Vallitalea longa: one gene and its partner. The protein of the gene in region 1 interacts with the protein of each later gene in a pairwise test. Links are inferred from orthologs where the notes say so. Each region holds a gene or a part of one and is shown on either strand. Other genes may lie near its edges. The genes, in order: recA and dprA.

The links.
Region 2: the proteins of recA (region 1) and dprA interact in binary tests that used the Bacillus subtilis proteins (3 or more experiments, as listed by UniProt). The link is inferred for Vallitalea longa from one-to-one orthologs.

Annotation. Positions count from the first base shown.
Region 1 is NZ_BRLB01000021.1:77,176-89,173, forward strand. The notes cover bases 6,787-9,765. They hold recA (recombinase RecA), read left to right. Parts: upstream 6,787-7,730; coding sequence 7,731-8,801; downstream 8,802-9,765. Other genes in these bases: QMG30_RS21730 (competence/damage-inducible protein A), read left to right, coding at 6,787-7,377; QMG30_RS21740 (regulatory protein RecX), read left to right, coding at 8,887-9,516; rny (ribonuclease Y), read left to right, coding at 9,671-9,765. In the rest of the region: QMG30_RS21705 (FtsK/SpoIIIE family DNA translocase), read left to right, coding at 1-1,584; QMG30_RS21710 (formate--tetrahydrofolate ligase), read left to right, coding at 1,649-3,319; bifunctional methylenetetrahydrofolate dehydrogenase/methenyltetrahydrofolate cyclohydrolase FolD, read left to right, coding at 3,341-4,192; 30S ribosomal protein S12 methylthiotransferase RimO, read left to right, coding at 4,259-5,596; pgsA (CDP-diacylglycerol--glycerol-3-phosphate 3-phosphatidyltransferase), read left to right, coding at 5,580-6,113; more of QMG30_RS21730, read left to right, coding at 6,148-6,786; more of rny, read left to right, coding at 9,766-11,227; QMG30_RS21750 (stage V sporulation protein S), read left to right, coding at 11,421-11,681. UniProt on the Bacillus subtilis protein: Multifunctional protein involved in homologous recombination, DNA repair and competence.
Region 2 is NZ_BRLB01000002.1:268,262-280,048, reverse strand. What follows is about bases 3,717-6,484. They hold dprA (DNA-processing protein DprA), read left to right. Parts: upstream 3,717-4,434; coding sequence 4,435-5,535; downstream 5,536-6,484. Other genes in these bases: topA (type I DNA topoisomerase), read left to right, coding at 5,548-6,484; QMG30_RS07450 (lipid II:glycine glycyltransferase FemX), read left to right, coding at 3,717-4,406. Outside these bases: QMG30_RS07470 (hypothetical protein), read left to right, coding at 1-1,178; QMG30_RS07460 (magnesium chelatase subunit ChlI family protein), read left to right, coding at 1,626-1,991; alr (alanine racemase), read left to right, coding at 2,077-3,177; more of QMG30_RS07450, read left to right, coding at 3,177-3,716; more of topA, read left to right, coding at 6,485-7,623; GTP-sensing pleiotropic transcriptional regulator CodY, read left to right, coding at 7,823-8,590; flagellar basal body rod protein FlgB, read left to right, coding at 8,991-9,365; flagellar basal body rod protein FlgC, read left to right, coding at 9,430-9,867; flagellar hook-basal body complex protein FliE, read left to right, coding at 9,908-10,213; flagellar basal-body MS-ring/collar protein FliF, read left to right, coding at 10,285-11,787. UniProt on the Bacillus subtilis protein: Protein that helps load RecA onto ssDNA during transformation. Binds cooperatively to circular ssDNA, is able to bridge different segments of DNA. Favors the loading of RecA onto SsbA- or SsbB-coated ssDNA and formation of RecA-DNA filaments.

The DNA of each region.
Region 1 (11,998 bases):
GTACATAAAGCTATAGAAGAAAAATATGTACCACCTAAAAATGATGTGAAATCAAGTAAAGTATATGATGATAAAGAAAAAAATGTAGAAACGGGTATTATTATAGAAGAAGACACCCAGGCAGAAAAAGTAGAATACAAATTCCCTGCAATCGATTTATTGAAGAAGAATCCTCTTAGTGGAAATAAAGGATCAAAAAGCGCAATACTCAAGAATGCAGATAAATTAGAAAAAACTCTTGAAAGTTTTGGAGTCAGAGCAAAGGTACTAAATGTAAGTTGTGGACCAACAGTAACTAGATATGAGCTTCAACCGGAACAAGGTGTGAAAGTAAGTAAAATAGTTTCACTATCGGATGATATCGCTCTTAATCTTGCAGCATCCGGAATTAGAATTGAAGCGCCTATACCTGGTAAATCAGCTGTCGGTATAGAAGTACCTAACAAGGAAGTTAGTTCAGTATTTCTACGAGAAGTTATTGATACTAATGAATTCAAACAATTTCCTTCCAATGTAGCTTTTGCTTTAGGTAAAGATATTGCTGGTAAAGTAATCGTGGCAGATATAGCACGTATGCCTCATATGCTTATAGCTGGTGCCACTGGTTCAGGTAAAAGTGTATGTATCAATACCCTTATTACAAGTATCATCTATAAATCTACTCCAGAACAAGTGAAATTGGTGATGATTGACCCGAAAGTAGTAGAACTTAGTGTATATAATGGCATTCCACATCTTTTGATACCAGTTGTAACAGATCCTAAAAAAGCAGCAGGTGCACTTAACTGGGCAGTCAGTGAAATGTCAGATAGATATAAATTATTTGCAGCATCGAATGTAAGAGACGTAAAAGGTTATAATAAGTTAGTAGCCAAGAATGGTGAAGGAACTACATTACCACATATTATCATCATTGTAGATGAGTTAGCAGACCTTATGATGGTTGCTCCAAATGACGTGGAAGATGCAATTTGTAGATTAGCCCAAATGGCAAGGGCGGCAGGTATCCATTTGATTATTGCTACTCAAAGACCTTCTGTAGATGTAATTACAGGACTAATTAAAGCTAATATTCCATCAAGAATAGCTTTTTCTGTATCTTCAGGTACTGATTCAAGAACTATCATTGATATGAATGGTGCTGAGAAACTTCTTGGAAAGGGAGATATGCTTTTCTATCCAGTAGGTATACAAAAACCTCTTAGGGTACAAGGTGCTTTCATATCCGATAAAGAAGTTGAACATATTGTAGAATTTCTGAAAGAAAGTCAGAAAACAATATATAATGATAAGATAATGAAACAGATATCTAGCGGTAAATCAGTTCTTAATAAACAAGCTGACAAAGACGACTATTATAATGATGCATTAGAATTGGTTATTGAAAAACAGAAAGCTTCAGCTTCTATGATACAAAGAAGATTCAGGGTAGGTTATAATAGAGCTGCTAGAATTGTAGACCAGTTACATGAATCAGGGATTGTAGGTGGTGAAGAAGGAAGTAAACCTAGAAAAGTTTTAATAACCAAGGAAGAATATGAAGAAATGAAAAACCAAGCTTCTGCAACGTCTGAAGACAAATAGTAACTAATAGTGAAATGATATCTACATTAATTATGACTAACTTTTATTAGAAGGAGAAATGAAAATGAAAACTGATATTCAAATAGCTAATGAAGCTAGAATGAAACCTATAAGTGTAATTGCAGAAAAATTAGGTATGACAGATGATGACATTGAATTTTACGGAAAATATAAAGCTAAAATAACTGATGAATTGTATAAGAAAGTAGAAAATAATCAAGATGGAAAGTTGGTACTCGTTACAGCTATCAATCCAACACCAGCAGGTGAAGGAAAAACTACTACTTCAGTAGGTCTTGGGCAAGCTATGGGACAATTGGGTAAAAATGCTATTATTGCACTAAGAGAACCTTCACTAGGACCATGTATGGGTATAAAAGGTGGAGCAGCAGGTGGCGGATATGCACAAGTTGTGCCTATGGAAGATATTAATCTCCATTTTACTGGTGACATCCATGCAGTTAGTATAGCACATAATCTTTTATCTGCTATGTTGGATAATCACCTACAGCAAGGAAACAAATTAGGTATTGATTCTAGACAGATAGTATGGAAGAGAGTTGTAGATATGAATGATAGAGCTCTCAGAAGTATTGTAGTTGGTCTAGGTGGTAAAATGCAGGGAGTGCCAAGAGAAGATGGATTTATGATTACTGTCGCATCAGAAGTGATGGCTATATTATGTCTAGCTACTGATCTAGAAGATCTGAAATCAAGGTTAAGTAGAATTGTGGTTGCTTATACATACAATGGTGAGCCAGTAACAGCTGGAGATTTGAAGGCTCAAGGAGCAATGACTGCACTACTTAAAGATGCGTTGAAACCTAATCTTGTTCAGACTCTAGAAAATACACCTGCACTTATGCATGGTGGACCATTTGCAAATATAGCACATGGATGTAATAGTATCAGAGCAACAAAACTAGCATTGAAATTAAGCGATATCGTTATTACAGAAGCAGGATTCGGTGCTGATCTTGGTGCTGAGAAATTTTTAGATATAAAATGTAGAAAAGGTAATCTGAAACCAGATGCAATTGTTATTGTTGCAACTATCAGAGCGTTAAAGTATAATGGCGGTATAAGTAAACAAGAACTTGCGAAACCGGATGTTGATGCAGTCAATAGAGGTTTTGTCAATCTTGAGAAACATATAGAGAATCTTCAGCAATATGGAGTACCTATCATTGTTACCCTTAATTCTTTCATAACCGATTCTAAGGAAGAAATAACTTCTGTAAAAGAGAAATGTGAAGCGATGGGTTGTGAATTCGCTATTTCAGAGGTATGGGAAAAAGGCGGTAAAGGTGGTATAGAGTTAGCAGAAAAAGTATTGGAAACTCTAGATAATAAAAAAAGTGATTTTAAATTCTTATATGATGAAAATGATAGTATAGAAAATAAAATCGATTGTATAGCTACTAAGATATATGGGGCTAATAGTGTTAATTATACTCCAAAGGCTAAAAAATCCATTAAGAGAATAGTTGATATGGGACTTGATAAATTACCTATATGTATTGCTAAAACTCAATACTCATTTTCTGATAATGCTAAGTTGTTAGGTAGACCAGAAGGTTTTGACATAACAGTTAGAGAAGTCAATGTATCAGCTGGAGCAGGATTTATAGTAGCTATAACTGGAAATGTTATGACTATGCCTGGATTACCTAAAGTGCCAGCTGCAGAAAATATTGATGTAGATAAAAATGGTAAAATAAGTGGATTATTCTAGATAAATAGGGAGGAAATACTTATGAGCACTATCATAATCGATGGTAAAAAAACGTCAGGTCAAATTAAAGATGAACTAGCCAATGAAGTAGTTGGACTAAAGGAGAAAGGTGTTGAACCGACTCTTGCAGTTGTTTTAGTGGGTAGTGATCCTGCATCCCAAGTTTATGTTAAACATAAGAAAAAAGCTTGTGAATATATAGGAATGAGATCATTAGCTTATGAGCTTGATGAAAAAACTACAGAAGAAGCGCTTCTTGAATTGATCGATGAATTAAATAATAGAGATGATGTACATGGAATATTGGTTCAGTTACCACTTCCTAATCATATAGATGAAGAAAAAATTCTACTTGCGATTGACCCATCAAAAGATGTAGATGGTTTTCATCCTTACAGTGTAGGAAACCTAAGTATAGGTAGAGATGGTTTCGTTTCTTGTACACCAGCAGGTATTATAGAACTGATTAAGAGGTATAATATACAGATAGAAGGTAAAAACTGTGTAGTTATAGGTAGAAGCAACATAGTTGGTAAACCTGTTTCTATGCTGTTATTAAAAGAGAATGGTACAGTAACTATTTGCCATTCAAGAACAAAAAATATAAAAGAAATATCTAAAAGAGCTGATATATTAGTAGTCGCAATAGGTAAAGCTAATTTTGTTACAAAAGACTTCGTAAAAGAAGGTGCTACTATTATTGATGTAGGTATGAATAGACTTGAAAACGGAAAATTATGTGGAGACGTAAAATTTGATGAGTGTTCACAATTAGCAGGGGCAATAACACCTGTACCAGGTGGCGTAGGTCCTATGACAATTGCAATGCTCATGAAAAACTGTATTAAATCAGCAACAAATATGTTAAAATAAATAATAGCTATCGTAAGCTCACGTAAATTAAAATAACTTGAATACAAAGGAGTGTTCTTATTGAACATAAAAATTTCATTTATTTCACTAGGTTGTGATAAGAATCTTGTGGATAGTGAAGTCATGCTAGGATTATTAAGAGACAAAGGATATACATTGATCAATGATGAGAAAGAAGCAGATGTTATTGTAGTGAATACATGTGGATTTATACAAGATGCAAAAGAAGAGAGCATCGAAACCATTATAGAAATGGGAAAGTATAAAGACACTGGTAAATGTAAAGCATTGATTGTAACAGGCTGTTTAGCACAGAGGTATCAAGAAGAACTTGTGAACGGAATGCCGGAAATAGATGCAATTCTTGGAGTCTCTAATTATGATAAAGTAATTGAAGCAGTTGAATCAGTACTTAACAATAAAAAATATATTGCTTTTGAAGATAATAGTCATCACCCACAAGATTACATTAATAGAGTAATCAGTTCAGCAGGTTATTCTACTTATCTAAAAATCGCTGAAGGGTGTGACAATCATTGTACTTACTGTATCATACCTAAAATAAGAGGAAAGATAAAAAGTAGAACAATAGAGAGTCTTGTTAAGGAGACAGAGTATTTAGCTGAAAATGGTGTGAAAGAACTGATACTAGTCGCTCAAGATACAACAAAATATGGTATTGATATTTATGGAGAGAAAAAATTACCAGATCTTCTTAGAGAATTATGCAAAGTTGATGGTATAGAATGGATAAGACTATTATATTGTTATCCAGAAGAAATAACAGACGAATTGATTGAAGTGATTAGGGATGAAGAAAAAGTACTCAATTATCTGGATATGCCTATTCAACATGCTAATAATGATATATTGAAGAGGATGGCAAGAAAAGGTACAAAAGAAATGATTCAAAATGCAATATCAGAACTTAGAAAAAACATACCTGATATATGCCTTAGAACTACACTTATTACAGGTTTCCCTGGAGAAACAAGAGAACAATTCGAAGATATGAAAAAATTTGTACAAGACATAAGATTCGACCGTCTTGGAGTTTTTGCGTATTCACCAGAAGAAGGTACTAAAGCTGCATTGTTCGAAGATCAGATAGATGATGAAGTCAAGGAATCAAGAAAAGATGAAATAATGGCGATGCAACAGGGAATATCCAAATCTATAAATGAAGAATTGGTAGGTAAGGTCTATCCTGTAATTATTGAGGGATATATTCCAGAAGATAGGGTGTATTGTGGAAGGACTTATCGTGATGCTCCTGAAGTAGATGGCATGATATTTGTAAGTTGTCCCTATGAATTAATATCAGGGGATATTATTAATGTTAAGGTTAGTTCGTCTAATGAATATGATTTAATAGGAGAGATTACTGATGAATATAGCGAATAAGTTAACTTTGTTTCGGGTTATATTAATTCCATTTTTTTTACTATCATTATATATAATAGAAGCACCATATGGTAATATCATAGGTGTTACAATATTTATAGTTGCTAGTTTAACTGATTTTCTTGACGGGCATTTAGCAAGGTCAAGAAATCTAGTAACTGATTTCGGAAAATTCATGGATCCATTGGCAGACAAGCTTTTAGTAGCTTCAGCATTGATTTATTTAGTAGAAGCAAAAGAATTAGCTGCATGGATTGTTATCATAATTATCAGTAGAGAATTTGTTATTAGCGGATTTCGTTTAGTTGCTGCTAATAAAGGAGTGGTTATCGCTGCAGGTTGGTGGGGTAAGATTAAGACATTTACAACTATGATTATGATTATAGTTGTTATCTGTAATTTTAATTTTGAAGGTATAGTCGTTATCGAACAGATACTTATATATGCTTCTCTACTATTTACAGTAATTTCTGCACTAGATTATATAACTAAGAACATAAGTATTTTTCATGAATAGTTTGAATTGACTTGGGAAAGAGAGATGGAACCATATGACTGCTGAAATAATAGCAATTGGAACAGAATTACTACTTGGAGATATCCTCAATACTAATGCCCAATACTTATCTAGGCAATTAGCAGATATGGGAATTTCAGTTTATTACCAATCAGTTGTAGGAGATAATGTTGATAGATTAAAAGAAACGTTAAAAAATGCTATGAATAGGACTAGTATCATTATCACAACTGGGGGGTTGGGTCCTACAACTGATGATTTATCTAAAGAAACTATAGCAAAATTACTGGATTTACCTCTTGTTGAGCATGAAGAATCAAGAGACAGGATAATAGATTTTTTCAAGAATCGTAACATAGATATGGCAGAAAATAATTTAAAACAGGCTTATATTCCTAAGGGGGCTATTGTTCTCAAAAATGATAATGGTACAGCTCCAGGGTTTATAGTTAATACCAAGAAGAACACTATTGTCGTTCTACCTGGACCTCCTAGTGAAATGAAACCTATGTTCGAATCAGAAGTAAAGAAGGAATTGAAGAAATTAAATGAAGGTGTTATATTATCAAGGACAGTAAAATTATGTGGTATTGGAGAGAGTACAGTAGCTAAGATTTTACAGGATGTGATTGATAAGCAAACCAATCCTACTATTGCTCCTTATGCAAAAGATGGAGAAGTACATCTTAGGATTACAGCTAAAACCGATAATGAGACTGAAGCTGTTAATTTAATTGATGATATGCAGCAAAAAGTTGATGAATACGTTGGCGATTATATATATACTACAGATGAGAAAACTCTAGAAGAGACACTAGTAAGTACATTAAAGGATAAAAATCTTACATTATCTGTAGCGGAATCTTGCACAGGTGGTATGTTAAGTGGTAGAATAATTAATTGTTCTGGAGTTTCTGAGGTATATAAGGAAGGGCTTATTACCTATTCTAATGAAGCTAAGATGAAATATCTCGGTGTGAAAGAAGAAACTCTTGCAAAGCATGGTGCAGTTAGTGAAGAAACGGCAAGAGAAATGGTAGAAGGACTTATAAGCAAGTGTAAAACAGATACCGCTATATCTGTTACAGGTATTGCAGGACCAACAGGAGGTACAGCTCAGAAGCCTGTAGGACTTGTTTATATTGGAGTGCACTATAATGGGACCACTACAGTCAAGAAGTGCAACTTTTATGGTAATAGACAAAAAGTTAGAACTAGAGCTGTGGTAGAAGGTCTGATTATGTTATGGAATCTAGTTAAATAATCACTATTTAATAAATTACAGGTTAAGTAATATATCCAATATATTTTTAGCCTGTAAAAAATGCCTATATATAAATTAGGAATTAATTAGATTGATCGGGAAACGATGAATACCGATCTGGCCTCCAATTAAATTAAAGATAGGATATATATTTTTAAGTCTATTGACTGGTAGGCTTATTTGTTATAGAATTCTTGGATTAGCGATATCATAGAAAAAACATAATAACATGCTAAATGAAATATTTGTTAAAAATGTGTTGACGTAAGTAAAAATATATATTATAATTAATAACGAACATAAGTTCGGTTGACTTTTAATTTGAAAGGGGGAACCTAGTTAATAGGGCATTTATGAAAGAAGATAAAAAACGAGCATTAGAAGCAGCAATTTCCAATATTGAAAAGGCATATGGAAAAGGTGCAATAATGAAGTTAGGTGAATCCAGAGAAAATATGAATATTGAAACCATTCCTACAGGATCACTTAGTTTAGATATAGCACTTGGTGCGGGAGGTATTCCAAGAGGAAGAGTTATAGAGGTATTTGGACCTGAATCTAGTGGTAAAACAACTGTTGCATTACATATGGTAGCAGAAGCACAGAAAAAAGGCGGTATAGCTGGTTTCGTTGATGCTGAACATGCATTAGATCCTGAGTATGCGAAGAAAATTGGTGTAGATATTGATAATTTATATATATCACAACCTGACAATGGTGAACAAGCACTTGAGATTACTGAAACAATGGTTAGATCTGGTGCAATTGATATAGTTATAGTTGACTCGGTTGCTGCACTTGTTCCAAAAGCAGAAATTGAAGGGGAAATGGGAGATTCTCATGTAGGACTTCAAGCAAGGCTTATGTCTCAGGCGTTAAGAAAGTTGACAGGAAGTATTAATAAATCTAATTGTATTGTTATTTTTATAAATCAATTGCGTGAAAAAGTAGGAGTCATGTTTGGAAGTCCTGAAACTACTACTGGAGGTAGAGCACTAAAATTCTATTCATCTATCAGACTTGATGTCAGAAGGATTGAAACGCTAAAACAAAGTACTGACTTTATTGGAAATAGAGTTAGAGTTAAAGTTGTTAAGAATAAAATTGCTCCACCATTCAAAACAGCTGAATTTGACATAATGTTTGGAAAAGGTATATCAAAAGCAGGGGATATCTTAGACTTGGCGACTCAAGAGAATATAGTTAATAAAAGTGGTGCTTGGTATTCATATAATGAAACCAGATTAGGACAAGGAAGGGAAAATGCTAAGCAATATCTTATGGATAACCCTCAGTTGTTAACTGAAATAGATACGTTGGTTAGAAAACATTTCGATATACCAGTAGACGAAGTGAAAGATGATAAGAAAAAAGAAGAAGTTAAAAAAGAAACAACTAATGATAAAAAGAATAAAAACAAGTAGAAATTAGTTTTATATAAATAAATTGTTAATTAGTAATGGGACTGGTTATATACAGTCCTTTTTTATCTTATGGGAAAGGATAATTATGACTATAACAGATATTATTCAAAACAAAAGATTTAAAAACTATTATGATATACATATAGATGGAGAATATATGTTTTTTGTAACTTATAAGGAATTAAAGTTTTTGAAACTTAAGATAAATGATGACATTACAGAAGAATTTTTGCAAAAAATATATAGAGAATATATTATTTCGAGAGCTAAAAATAGGGCTTTAAGACTACTTACTAGAAAAGATATGACTAGAAAGGAAATTATCCAAAAATTAAAACTAACTGGTTATAATGACTATGTAACTAATAAAATAATATTATTTTTAGAAGAATATAATTTTATTAATGATAAAAAATACGTTGAAAAATATGTTAATTATAATCAAAAAAGAAAAAGTGTCAAAAAAATTGGTATGGAACTTACCCAAAAAGGGATTTCTAAGGATACGATAAATGAATATATAGAAAATATTGATTTTTGTGAAGAAGAAAATGCATATAATTTATTATATAAAAAATATAAAAATGTAGATACTATAGATAATAAAATAAAAAGAAGAATGATAGGTTATTTAATGAGAAAAGGTTATAATTATAGTTTAATTAATAAAGTAATTGACCAATTTATGCGAAAAAAAAATTTAACTAATACATAACAAATATGTAAAAAACGTTATGAAATATGTATACTATTTAAAAGAGTTTTTATTAAAACTTGACATAATTTCTAAAACGTTATAAAATTTATATGTTATGGAAAATAACATCATGCACAATGAAAAATAAATAATGAGGAGGTGTTACCATTTGATTGATAATCCAATAATACTAGTAATATTAATACTTGTCGTTGCAGTCGTGGTTGGAATAATAACTTTTAAGCTTGGTGTTTCTTATAGAAAGAAAGTAGCAGAGTCACAATATGGATCAGCTGAACAAAAGGCTAGAAAAATAGTTGATGAAGCTATAAAAGAAGCAGAATCTATTAAACGAGAAAGTCGTTTAGTGGTTAAAGAAGAAACTTACAAAATCAAAAGTGATTTGGATAAGGAAGTTAAAGAAAGACGAAACGAATTACAACGCCTTGAAAGACGACTTCTTCAAAAAGAAGAATCTTTGGATAAGAAATCTGATACTTTAGAAAGAAAAGAGAATCAGTTAGTATCTAAAGAAGAGCAATTATCTAAAATGAAAGCAGAAGTTTCTGAATTACAGAAAAAACATGTTAAAGAGTTAGAAAGAATTTCTGGCCTCACCTCCAATCAGGCAAAAGAGTACCTTTTGAAATCTGTTGAGAATGAAGTGAAACATGAAACAGCAATTTTAATTAAGGAAATGGAAGTTAGAGCAAAAGAAGAGGTCAATAAGAAATCAAGAGAAATATTGGCAAATGTAATACAGAAATGTGCAGTTGATCATGTGGCTGAGACTACTGTATCAGTAGTTCCTCTCCCAAGTGATGAGATGAAAGGAAGAATAATAGGTCGAGAAGGTAGAAACATTAGAACCTTAGAGACTTTAACAGGAATAGATCTTATTATTGATGATACCCCTGAAGCAGTTATACTTTCTGGATTTGACCCGATAAGAAGGGAAGTTGCAAGAATTGCACTTGAAAAATTAATTGTTGATGGAAGAATCCATCCAGCGAGAATCGAAGAAATGGTAGAGAAGGCTAAAAAAGAGGTAGAGAATATTATCCGTGAAGAAGGTGAAATGGCCACTTTCGACACAGGTGTTCATGGCTTACATCATGAATTAACAAGATTGTTAGGTAAAATGAAGTTTAGAACAAGTTATGGACAGAGTGTATTAAAACATTCTATTGAAGTATCTCACTTAAGTGGATTGATTGCCGGTGAAATAGGAGTAGATGTAAGAGTAGCTAAGAGAGCTGGTTTATTACATGATATTGGTAAATCAGTTGATCATGAAATGGAAGGTTCACATGTTTCCATAGGTGCAGACTTATGTAGGAAATATAAAGAATCTGAAGTGATTATTAATGCTGTTGAAGCACATCACGGTGATGTAGAACCTACAAGTCTAGTAGCTGTCATTGTACAAGCAGCTGATGCTATATCTGCTGCAAGACCAGGTGCACGACGTGAAACATTAGAAACATATATTAAAAGACTTCAACGTCTTGAAGAGATTGCTGCTGAATTTAAAGGTGTAGATAAATCTTTTGCTATTCAAGCAGGTAGAGAAATTAGAATTATGGTTATTCCAGACCAAACAAGTGATGAAGAAATGGTAGTACTTGCAAGAGAAATATCTAAAAAAATCGAGGATGAATTGGAATATCCAGGACAAATTAAAGTAAATGTTATAAGAGAAACAAGAGCAGTTGAATATGCTAAATAAATAAGAAGCGTGAGAAATCACGCTTCTTTGTTTTTTTGAGCTTTTTTAGATTAGTTTGTAGAAAAAAGGTATTATATATTTATTGAAAAAAATAAAAACTAATATTCTGCATAAAAATTGATTGAAAAAAAGGAAAAGACTATTTCTTATTGAATATTTAACTATATAACCAATAAAAAGGGGGTCTTTTAGAGTGGAAGTTTTAAAAGTTGCTGCAAAATCTAATCCCAATTCGGTAGCTGGTGCTCTTGCTAATACTATCCGTGAACAAGGCGGTGCTGAATTACAAGCAATCGGAGCAGGCGCATTAAATCAAGCAATAAAAGCAATAATAATTGCAAGAGGATATGTGGCTCCATCGGGTATCGATTTAGTTTGTATTCCAGCTTTCACTGATATTGATATTAACGGAGAAGAAAGAACAGCGATTAAATTAATCGTTCAATCCAAGTAAAAAAAGTGTGCATGTCACACTTTTCTTTTTTATTTCTTTTATAGATTATAATTTAAATAATTAATCCTATTATATGAAATTCTATTTATTCTATTAAGTTAATCATATTTTCCTTGATTTTATAAGTTTTTAATGTTTTAATAAATTTGAATGAGGTATTATTACGTTTAAGTGATAAATTGCTAAAACCTTTCTGCCATATTGTTGTATATGAAATATTTTGCAAAATAACTGTATAATAATAAATGCGAACACAAAAAATAAATATAGTTATGAATACGAAATGAAATATTTATATCAAATATTGCAAAAAATAT
Region 2 (11,787 bases), on another replicon or contig:
AAATTACAAATGATTTTACGTTTAGTGATATGTGTGATTTGTTTAATCCATCTTTAATTGATACAGATGATTTTAGTCCAGTAGTATTAAAATATTTAAAAGCACATGATGACCTAATTGTTTCTATAGAAAAAGTATTATATACAATTGATTATAAATATTATTCAAAACTAAACAAATTATTTATTGAATATATATCTAAGACTAAAGGATTAGATTTATATCAAGGAATACAGCAAGATAGTATTAATGAATGTTCTGTAAACAAAATAATTAAAATACTTAAAGAGCATACTGGAGAAGTTAAAAGGACTAATGGTAACATAATTAATAAATATATTACTTTGTTTTACTTGATTAAAGATAATAACAAATTTATTAGTGATTATAATAATATCATTAATGAGATAATAAATAATGAACCTAAAAAAGTTAAAAGATCTCAGAGATTCAAAATACTTAAAAATTATAAAACTCATAAAAAAAATAAAACAATAAATATATTACATTTATCGCAATTTATTGCGTCAATAGCAGTGACAATAGCTGCTGTATGGATTTCCAATATGCAATTACAAATACATAAATTTGAAGTACAACCACATTTTAATATTTCTACATTTTATGGTGAAGAAATGGAAAATGGAAAAGTACGTGATCTTAACTTATGCATATATAATTCAGGACAAGGATTTTATGATTTTAAGAGCTGTCAAATTTGTTTCGTTGAAATTGAAACAGAACAAGAAAAAATTTACCTTCCATTAACTTATTTTTTTGGTATATCAACAGAAATTTTAGGGGATGGTGACATAGTATATGAAGCTAGAGGGTATAGGAATAATATAAAGTTATCTAATTTAAAGAATGTTTTTTTGACCAGGAAAAATTCTTATGGATTTTTACGAAAAATAATCTTTACTAAGATTGAGTATCAAGATATGATGGGCAAATATCATACGCAATATTTTGACTCTGATAAAGGAAGAGTTTTAAATAATAGTAAAGGAAAATATATTTTTAAGTTACATAACGATTATATACATAAGCTATCATTTTTAAATACCGAGAATTTAGATTATGTTAATATAGATAATATAAACGTAGAAATCTTAGAAAACTATATTAAATCAGATATTCAAATCACTGAAGAAGATTTCTTAAAAGTATATCAATAATAAAATGGAATTTACTTACTGTTTATAATTCTAGATTAAACGATAATACAATTAAACTGTTTAATCCAGTATATTTTTAATCCAAATAATTAAACTAGTTTTTTCCTATGTTAATATGATTTTTTATAAATAGAGGGTATATTAATCCATATTTATGGTTAATAGTATTAAATACCCATATGAGATAGCATAATTAAAATGAAATAAAATAAAAATAAATATTAACAAAGATATTATATTTAATAAATTATTTTACAAAATACTAAAAATGTTATATATTATAATAGAAATGCTAAATATGTAATTGAAATAAGGGTATAATAACTATAATACGCTTGCCCTTGTGGTTACTACCCAGACAGGGAGAAATGTAGTTGCACCCCACTACAGATAAAGAGATACCTGAACAAGATATCAGGACCTTTACTGGATAGAATAGATTTACACGTGGAAGCCAATAATGTTAATTATCACGATCTTAATGAGAAAAAGAAGGTGGAATCTTCAAGTGATATTAAGAAGAGGGTGATGGCGGCTCATAAAATACAACAGAAAAGATATAAAGACAGCAATATATATTTTAATTCTATGTTAAGTGCTGCATTAATTGATAGATATTGTAAATTGAATGATGAATGTGCAGAAATGATGCAATCTGCTTTCGACAAGCTTGATTTAAGTGCTAGAGCATATCATAGAATATTGAAAGTAGCTAGGACGATTGCTGATTTAGAAGGTAAAGCTGATATAGGAGAAAAACATCTAGCAGAGGCAATACAATATAGATCTCTTGATCGCAATTACTGGGATTAAAAAATAGTAACTTGATATTATTCCATAAACTGTTTATAATGTTAACTTAGGGAAAATTAATAGAATGATTTGAGGAGGAAGACAATTGTCTGATATCTATTTGGAAGTTAACCTTCATAATTTATATTATAATTTATCCAAAATAAAAAAACAATTGAATAGTAGTACTATGATAATGGCAGTTGTAAAAGGTAATGCTTATGGTCATGGTAGTGTAGAAATAGCTAAAGCATTAAGTGAAGATGTAGATTATTTTGGAGTTGGGTTACTTGATGAAGGTGTTGAACTTAGAAAAAACAACATACAGCAATCTATTTTTTTAATGGGTCCCAGTAATGATTATAAGACAATTTATGATAATAATATTACAATGAGTATTTGTTCATTGAATGAACTAGAGAATTTAATCAAATGGACAAACAATAATCAGAAAAAAATAAAGTTTCATCTGAAAGTTGAAACGGGTATGAATAGATTTGGCATAAATTATAATCAACTAGAAGAAATTAAATTATTATTAGAACAATCTACTTATGCAATACTTGAAGGCATATATTCTCATTTTGCAACAACCTATAAAAATAATAAAAATTATGTATTAAACCAAAAAGAAAAATTTGACAAATATAAAACTTTTTTTGATAATTATTATAATGATTTAATATATCATATAGCCAATAGTGAAAATACAATAGACTTTAAACATGCTCATTATAATATGGTAAGATTGGGTAATGCTTTGTTTGGTCCTTGTAATAGTCAAAAAAACATAGGACTCAAAAAAATATCTAAAGTTAAATCTAGAATCATATATACCAAAAAAGTTAATAAAGGCGAAAATATTGGTTATGGTAATAGCTATAAATCAAAACAGAATAAAATCATTGGAATAATTCCCATTGGATTTTATGACGGAATGGGTTTATTGAAAAAGCCGATAGGTTCTAGATTTTTATCCGTTACTAAATACTATCTAAAAGAAATATATAGGTATTTATTTAGAAGTAAAACAATCATATATTATGAAGGTTTACCTTTAGAGATTCTAGGAAGACCTAATATGCAATATACTATTGTAGATATTACTAATATTAAAATAGATAATATGATAGTTGAGATCAAAATCTCTCCCATGTTTGTAAAAGAGAATATAAAGAGGACATACGTTTCGGAGGTAAAGAATTAATGAATTTTGTTACACATATAGATGAAAAGAAATATACTCTATTTAATGAAAAACATCCTAATGGTCATGCTTTACAATCAATAGAATGGGGTAATTTTAAAAGTATGGGTGAATGGACTAAAGAATTAGTTGGACTTGAAGACGATAATGGTGATTTACAAGCTTCAGCTATGCTTTTAAGACGAAAGTTACCTGGTCTATCTCGATATATATTATATGCTCCACGTGGGTATGTTCTTGATTACAATGATGTTTCATTGATTAGAGAATTCTCAAAAAATGTTAAGCAATATGCTAAAAAAACTAAAGCGATTTTTGTTAAGATAGATCCTTGTATTATTTACAAGGAAAGAACTATTGATGGAGATATTAGAGAAGATGGTATAGATAATTCAATGCTAATTAATTCAATTAAAGATATGGGTTATGCTCACAAAGGTACCACTCTTGATTTTGAAGGTATTCAGCCTAGATTTGTATTTAAATTAGATGTAGATAAAGACAAAGATACTCTTTTTAAAAGTTTTCATCACAAAACTAGATATAATATCAGATTAGCAGAAAAAAAAGGTATAGAAATATATGAAGGAAATATTAATGATCTAAAAGAGTTTGAAAGAATTATGCGAATTACAGGAGCTAGAGACGGTTTCATAACAAGACCTCTAAAATATTTCCAAGATATGTATGAATCAATGGAAAAACAAGGTAAAATGAAGGTTTTTATGGCAAAGTATAATGTTAATAAAGCTTTAGATAAATCAATTAAAGACTTAGATAAAGAACAAAATTCCAAAAAACCTAATGAAGACAGGATTAATAAACTACAAAGAGAAATACCGGAGATGAAAAAACTAGCTGAAGAAAACCCAGAAGGCATTATAGTATCTGGAGCCATCATACTCTTGAATGGTGAAAAATCTTGGTATCTCTATGGAGCTAGTGACAACCTTTATAGAAATCTAATGCCTAATTATTTATTGCAGTGGCATATGATAGCATATTCTATGGATTGTGGCTGCACATTATATGATTTTAGAGGTATTTCTGGTAATCTGGACCCAAATCATCACTTATATGGATTATATAGGTTTAAAAAAGGATTTAATGGAGATTTTGTAGAGTATATAGGTGAGTTTGATTTAGTGGTCAGCAAATTCTATTATCATTTGTGGGAATTTTGGGTACCCAAAATCAAAAAACTAGTAACGAGACTAAAGAAAAAATAACAAATAATTGTACTAAAAGGTGATGCGTATGGGGAGTACTATGGAAAAGGAGCATTATTGGTTATGGTTAAATAATATTAAAGGTATTGGATTGAAAAAAATCAAATACCTCCTTAACTATTTTGATGAACCAAAGTATATATGGGAGGCAACTTATGATGAACTTGATGAAGTAAAAAGAATTAGAGAAATTGATAAGAAAACAATTATTGAGTCTAGAAATAAACATAAAATAATAGAATATTATGACAGACTTAATAAAAACAATATTAATTTTTATTCTACTGATAATTATATGTATCCTGAAAATCTAAAAAATATTTATGATTATCCATATGGTATTTATGTTAAGGGTGAACTATCTGCTAATTCACCTATTATAGCTATAGTTGGTGCTAGAAGATGTACAGAATATGGTAGAGAAATTGCAAAATATTTTGCAAGAGAATTAGCAAAAATGGGAATTATAATTATTAGTGGTATGGCTAGAGGGATTGATACCGCTGCACATAAAGGAGCTTTAGAAGGTGGTGGTAAGACATATGCTGTACTTGGGTGCGGTGTTAACATATGTTATCCAAAAGAAAATTATATGCTAATGAACAAAATTAGTGAAAATGGAGCGTTAATATCTGAATTTCCTGTTAATCAAATCCCTAAAGCAGGTAATTTCCCTCTTAGAAATAGAATTATAAGTGGTATAAGTGACGGTGTTTTAATTGTAGAAGCTGCTAGTAAAAGTGGTTCATTAATTACTGCTGACCAAGCATTAGAACAAGGGAAAGATGTATATAGTATCCCTGGTAGGATTACAGATAAATTAAGTGAAGGTACTAATCATCTAATAAAAATGGGTGCAAAGATGGTAACTAATATTGATGATATTTTAGAGGAATTTTCATATAAATATAGCAATGAAAAACAAAAAAATTCAGAAAATATTACTTTAGGACTTGCAGAAATTGAAAAAATAGTGTATTCTTGTTTAAGTTTAGAACCTTTATTTATTGACGATATACATAGTAAGTCAAATATACCAATTGATGAACTTGGGTTGATATTAACAAAACTGGAACTTAAGGGCGTAATAAAACAACTGCCAAATAAGTATTTCATTAAAAAATTGTAGTGGAGGGTAAAAATGGCAAAAAATTTAGTAATAGTTGAATCGCCTGCAAAAGCAAAAACTATAAAAAAATTTTTAGGTAGTAATTATAAAGTTGAAGCTTCAATGGGACATGTAAGAGATTTGCCTAAAAGTCAGTTAGGTGTTGACATAGAAAATGATTTCGAACCTAAATATATTACTATTAGGGGTAAGGGTGAACTCCTAAAACATTTAAGAAAAGAAGTTAAAAAGGCTAATAAAGTTTTCCTAGCAACTGACCCTGACCGTGAAGGTGAAGCGATATCATGGCATTTATTATTTTCTCTTAATTTGCAAGACAAAAAATTTTATAGAATAACATTCAATGAAATTACAAAGAATGCAGTTAAGAATTCAATAAAACAAGCAAGAGAAATTGATATGGATTTAGTTGACGCTCAACAAGCTAGAAGAATTCTAGATAGAATAGTCGGATATAAGATAAGCCCGTTGTTGTGGAAAAAGATAAAAAAAGGACTTAGTGCAGGAAGAGTCCAGTCAACTGCTTTAAAATTGATTTGTGATAGAGAAGAAGAAATTAATAACTTTATACCCGAAGAATATTGGTCATTAGAAGCGAAACTAAAAGACGATAAATCAAAGGATGAATTTATTGCTACATTCTATGGCAAAGATAAAAAGATGAAAATAACTTCCAAAGAGCAGGTTGATACAATAGTTGATTACCTAAAAGACAAAGACTATATAGTAAATGATGTAAAAGAAAGTATAAGGCAGAAAAAACCACTTCAACCATTTATTACCAGTACTCTTCAACAAGAAGCTGCTAAAAAATTGAATTTTACTACTGCTAAAACTATGAGATTTGCCCAACAGTTATATGAGGGTGTAGATGTAAAAGGTAAAGGTACAATAGGTTTAATAACTTATCTTCGTACAGATTCTACACGTATTTCTGATGATGCAGACAAAGCAGTAAAAGAACATATAAAAAGTAGTTTTGGAGAAGAGTATGTAAATAATATAAAAATTGTAAGTAATAAAAAAACTAATGTACAAGATGCCCATGAAGCAATAAGACCATCTTATATAGATATTCATCCTGATGAGATAAAAGATTCATTATCAAGGGATCAATTAAGATTATATAAGCTGATTTATAACAGATTTGTTGCAAGTAGAATGAAGCCCGCAAAATACGCTACAAAATCAATAAAAATTAGTGGAGGAGATTACCGATTTAATGCTTCCGGTTCAGTATTAATTTTCGATGGATTTTTAAAAGTCTATAATATTTTGGATGAAACAGAAGATAACCAAAAGATTGGAAATATTAATAAGGATTCTAATTTAAGTTTGATAGAGTTAAACTCCAAACAACATTTTACACAACCTGCACCAAGATATACTGAAGCATCATTAGTTAAGACTTTAGAAGAAAACGGTGTAGGTAGACCAAGTACCTATGCTCCTACTATATCTACTATTCAAAAGAGAGGGTATGTTTCTAAAGAAAAGAAAAATATTTTTCCAACTGAATTAGGAGAAATAGTAAATGATATAATGGAAAAATATTTCGAGAATATAGTTAATGTGAAATTCACAGCAGCTCTCGAGAAAGAACTTGATGAAGTTGAAACAGGAAACATACCATGGAAAGAAGTACTAAGAAACTTTTATCCTGATTTTGGTAATACAATTGAATATGCTGAAGAAAAAATAGGCAAAATTGAAATAAAGGACGAAGTTTCTGATGTGTTGTGTGATAAATGTGGTAGGAACATGGTAATCAAAATTGGCAGATATGGTAAATTTTTAGCATGTCCTGGTTTTCCAGAATGTAGAAATGCAAAACCTCTATATGAAAAAGTTGAGGGTGTTGCTTGCCCTAAATGTAGTGGCGAGATCTTTATTAAAAAGACTAAAAAGGGCAGAAGATATTATGGGTGTGAAAACAACCCTAAATGTGATTTTATGACTTGGAACAAACCTACAAAAGAAATTTGTCCTAAATGTGGAACTATTATGGTTGAAAAGGGCAAATATCTAAAATGTAATAATGAAGAATGTAATTATAGTATTTTGAAAGAAAATGTTACAAATGATTAGATTTAATTTATTCGTTAAAATAATCAAAGTAATTAAAATAATAGTCTAGGGCAGTTGCTTTGATTTAAAAAAAAGAAAGGTAATAGCGTCAATTTAAAATATATACTTGAATATTTAGAAGCTTCGTAATATAATAAAATGTGTTAACTTGGTTGATGCTTTTAACTTAATAGCATAATAATTTAGGAGGGAAAATTTAATGAGTGTACAACTACTGGATAAAACAAGAAAAATTAACAGATTATTACAAAGAACAGGTACACAAAGGGTAATATTTACCGACATCTGTGAAGTACTTAGTGATATTTTATATTCTAATGCATTAGTCATTAGTAAAAAGGGCAAATTACTAGGACTTCATAATAGGGAAGAAATTGGTATAATTGAGGAGTTGTTACAAGATAAACTTGGAGCATGTATTGATGAGAATTTAAATGAAAGATTATTAAATGTTTTATCAACCAAAGAAAATGTTAATCTTGAAACTTTAGGGTTCTCTTCAAAAGTAAATGCAAATAATTATATTGGTATAATCATTCCAATTGATATTGCAGGAGAGAGACTTGGAACTTTATTCCTATACAAGAATAATTCTTCCTATGACATTGAGGACATAATATTAAGTGAATATGGTGCTACTGTGGTAGGACTAGAAATCATGAGATCAATTAACGAAGAAAATACAGAAGAGATCAGAAAAACAACTATCGTTAAATCTGCAATTGGTACTTTATCATTCTCAGAACAAGAAGCGATTACACACATCTTTGAAGAGTTAAATGGTAAAGAGGGCATATTAGTTGCAAGTAAAATAGCTGATAGGGTAGGAATTACTAGATCTGTTATTGTTAATGCATTAAGAAAATTCGAAAGTGCAGGAGTTATAGAATCTCGTTCACTAGGTATGAAAGGAACTTATATTAAAGTTCTTAATGATGTATTAATTGAAGAACTCAAAAAACTTTAAGATTTTTTAATAAAGAGGGAAAGCTTGCAAAAGCTTTCTTTTTTTTGGTTAATTATAAAATTTCTTATTTATATTTTTTCTTGTATATTATTTGATGTTTTATGAACTATATGTAGCATCATTATTTTAATGGGAAAAAAGGCTATTACTGTAAATACTAGGTAATATTTTCAAAAATTGTTAAGTATATATTGTATATTATGACATAAACTGATACAATATATAGGATAAAAGTAATTTTGTGTAAAAGATTACTGAGTATTTAAGAACTAAAATTAATAATTAAGTCTTATTTATTTGATTAGTGTAAATTAAGTCTAATTGCTCATTACAAAAGCCTTGCAATTTTCGACATATAAATTATAATAAATATTAATGGAATAAAAAGGCAGGTGGAATTATGATAAGTAATAATATGTACAACGGGATTAATCTTATAGGAAAATCTCTAGATGCTAGTTTATTGAGACATAATGTAATTTCAGAAAACATTGCTAATGAAGATACACCAGGTTATAAAAGAAAAGATGTAAAATTTGAAGGGCTATTACAAGAGGCATTATTATCCAATAATAACTCATCTAAAATTGGTTTTAATACTATGACACCACAAGTTGTTGTTGATAAAAAGAATCTAAGTTATAGATTAGATGGTAATAATGTTAACATTGATACAGAAATGACAGAACTTACAAAAAATCAGATTAAATTCAATGTTTTAGTTGACCAAGTATCTAATAACTTTAGTAGAATTAAAACAGTTTTAAGTAGGTAAGATAAAACAATTTACCTTGGGTATATAATAAGATAAATCAAAAATATGATTGGAGGTTAGATAAATGTCTTTTTTTAATTCAATGAATGTTAGTGCAACTGGATTAACTGCACAGAGACTAAGGATGGATATTATTTCACAGAATATCGCCAATGTAAATACTACCAAAACAAAAGATGGTGGACCATATAAAAGAAAAGTCTTACTATTCGAAGAACAAAGTAGCACTGATTTCAATTCTATGCTTAATAATTCAATAAACAATTATACTGCTTCAGGAGTTAAAGTATCCAAAATAATAGAAGATACTGCTCCATTAAAAAGTGTTTATGATCCTAGTCATCCAGAAGCTGATAAGGATGGTTATGTATTAATGCCTAATGTTAACACAGTGGAAGAAATGGTTAATATGATATCAGCTAATCGTTCTTATGAAGCTAATGTGACTGCAATGAATGCAGCTAAATCAATGGCAATGAAATCTTTGGAGATTGGTAAATAAGAAAGAGATTAATAAATTGATATGATTGGAGTGGTATAGTATGAGTATCCAAATTGGAGATATTAGCAGTATAAATAATATCATATCTAGTAGCAACAAATCAAAAAATGAATCTGGACAATTGTTTGAAGATATTTACAAAGCTGCAATAGGATTAATTGACGATACTAATCAATTGCAGAAAGAATCCGAACAAGTAACTACAGATTTTGCTACAGGGAAAACTGATAATTTTGTTGATGTTCTAGTTGCATCAGAAAAAGCTTCAGTGGCGTTACAATATACAGTAACTTTGAGAGATAAATTACTTGATGCATATAATGAAATAATGCGTATGCAAGTCTAAATAATATTTAGATGTCAAACCTAAACTAAGTTAGAAAATGGATGTGTGATTTATGTTAAAGGGGTGTACATATGCCTGGTTTTATAAGTAAAACTTCAGACCAAATAACCGGGTTCTGGAACAAGTTTGACAAAAAGCAAAAGTTGCAGATGATAGCAGCTTTGGTAGTCACGGTTATTGCATTGAGTATATTAACAATAGCACTTAATAAAACAAAGATGGTACCATTTGTTTCTGGATTAGAACCCAAAACTACAAATGAAGTCAAGACTTTATTAGAAGAGCAGGGAATTAAATATGAAGTTAAAGACGATGCTTCTTCAATATATGTAGATAAGAAAAAGAAACAAGATGCTCAAATGGCACTTGATAGTATGGGTATCATATCTAATACTGGAATGACTTATAAAGAAGCATTTAACTCAAGTCTTAGTACTACAGAAGCAGAAAAGAATGCGAAGCAAAAGTTAGCATTTGAAAATGAATTAGGAGATAAAATTTCTGTTATCGAAGATGTAGAATCAGCAGTAGTTAAGCTCGTTATACCAGATCAAGATAGAACGATATTTGATGATGTTAAAGAAGCTAAAGCTTCTGCGATATTAACTACTACTAATGATTTAACAAGTGAACAAGTTAATGGTATAGCTAATTTTTTAGCTTCTTCAGTTGAAAATCTAGATCTTAAGAATATTAGAATACTTAGTAGTTCCGGTGAGATGTTATATTACGGTGAAGATATTGAAGAAAATGGTACTAGTTTAAACAATAAGATTAATTATGAAGTGACTATGGAAAATAAAATAGAAAAAGATGTATTATCAATTTTACTTGGAGAATTTGATGACGCAGTCGTTACTGCCGATTTAATCATAGATTTTGATGCGCAATCTTCTGTGAAAGAAGAATATAGTACTCCAGAAGGACAAGCAAAAGGTATACCTTCTAAAGAGTATCATCATGAATCACAAGGCACAGATCAAACTCCATCAGGAATTCCTGGAACTGATTCTAATAATGGTACAACTGATTATCTTGTACCTAATAATAGTACTTCCGATAGCAGTACCAAAATTGATCAAGTAGAGTACGATGTGAACAAAACCATTACAAATGAATCAAAACATATTGGAAATATAAAATACAATGAATCATCAGTATCCATATCAGCTAAAAAATATAAGATATATGATCAGGCTCTTCTTGAAAAGCAAGGTGATCTGGACAATATTACTTGGGAAGAATTTAAAGCTCAAAATAGTCAAACTGAAAAGATTGCTATTGATGATGACCTTATGGCGCTAATTAATAATGCAGCTAACGGTTCAAAAGTTCAAATAATAGGATATGAGGTTCCTACTTTTATACCTGTTTCTGTTGAGAAAAAACCAATAACCGATTATATATTCATAGCTATAATTGTAATTATGATAGCATTACTTGGATATGCGGTTTACAAAGGTACTGAACCTGTTGAAGTAACAGAGATACAACCTGAATTATCAGTTGAAGATATGCTTGCAAGTACTAAGGAACAACAGGATCTTGAAGAAATCGAATTTGATGATAAATCA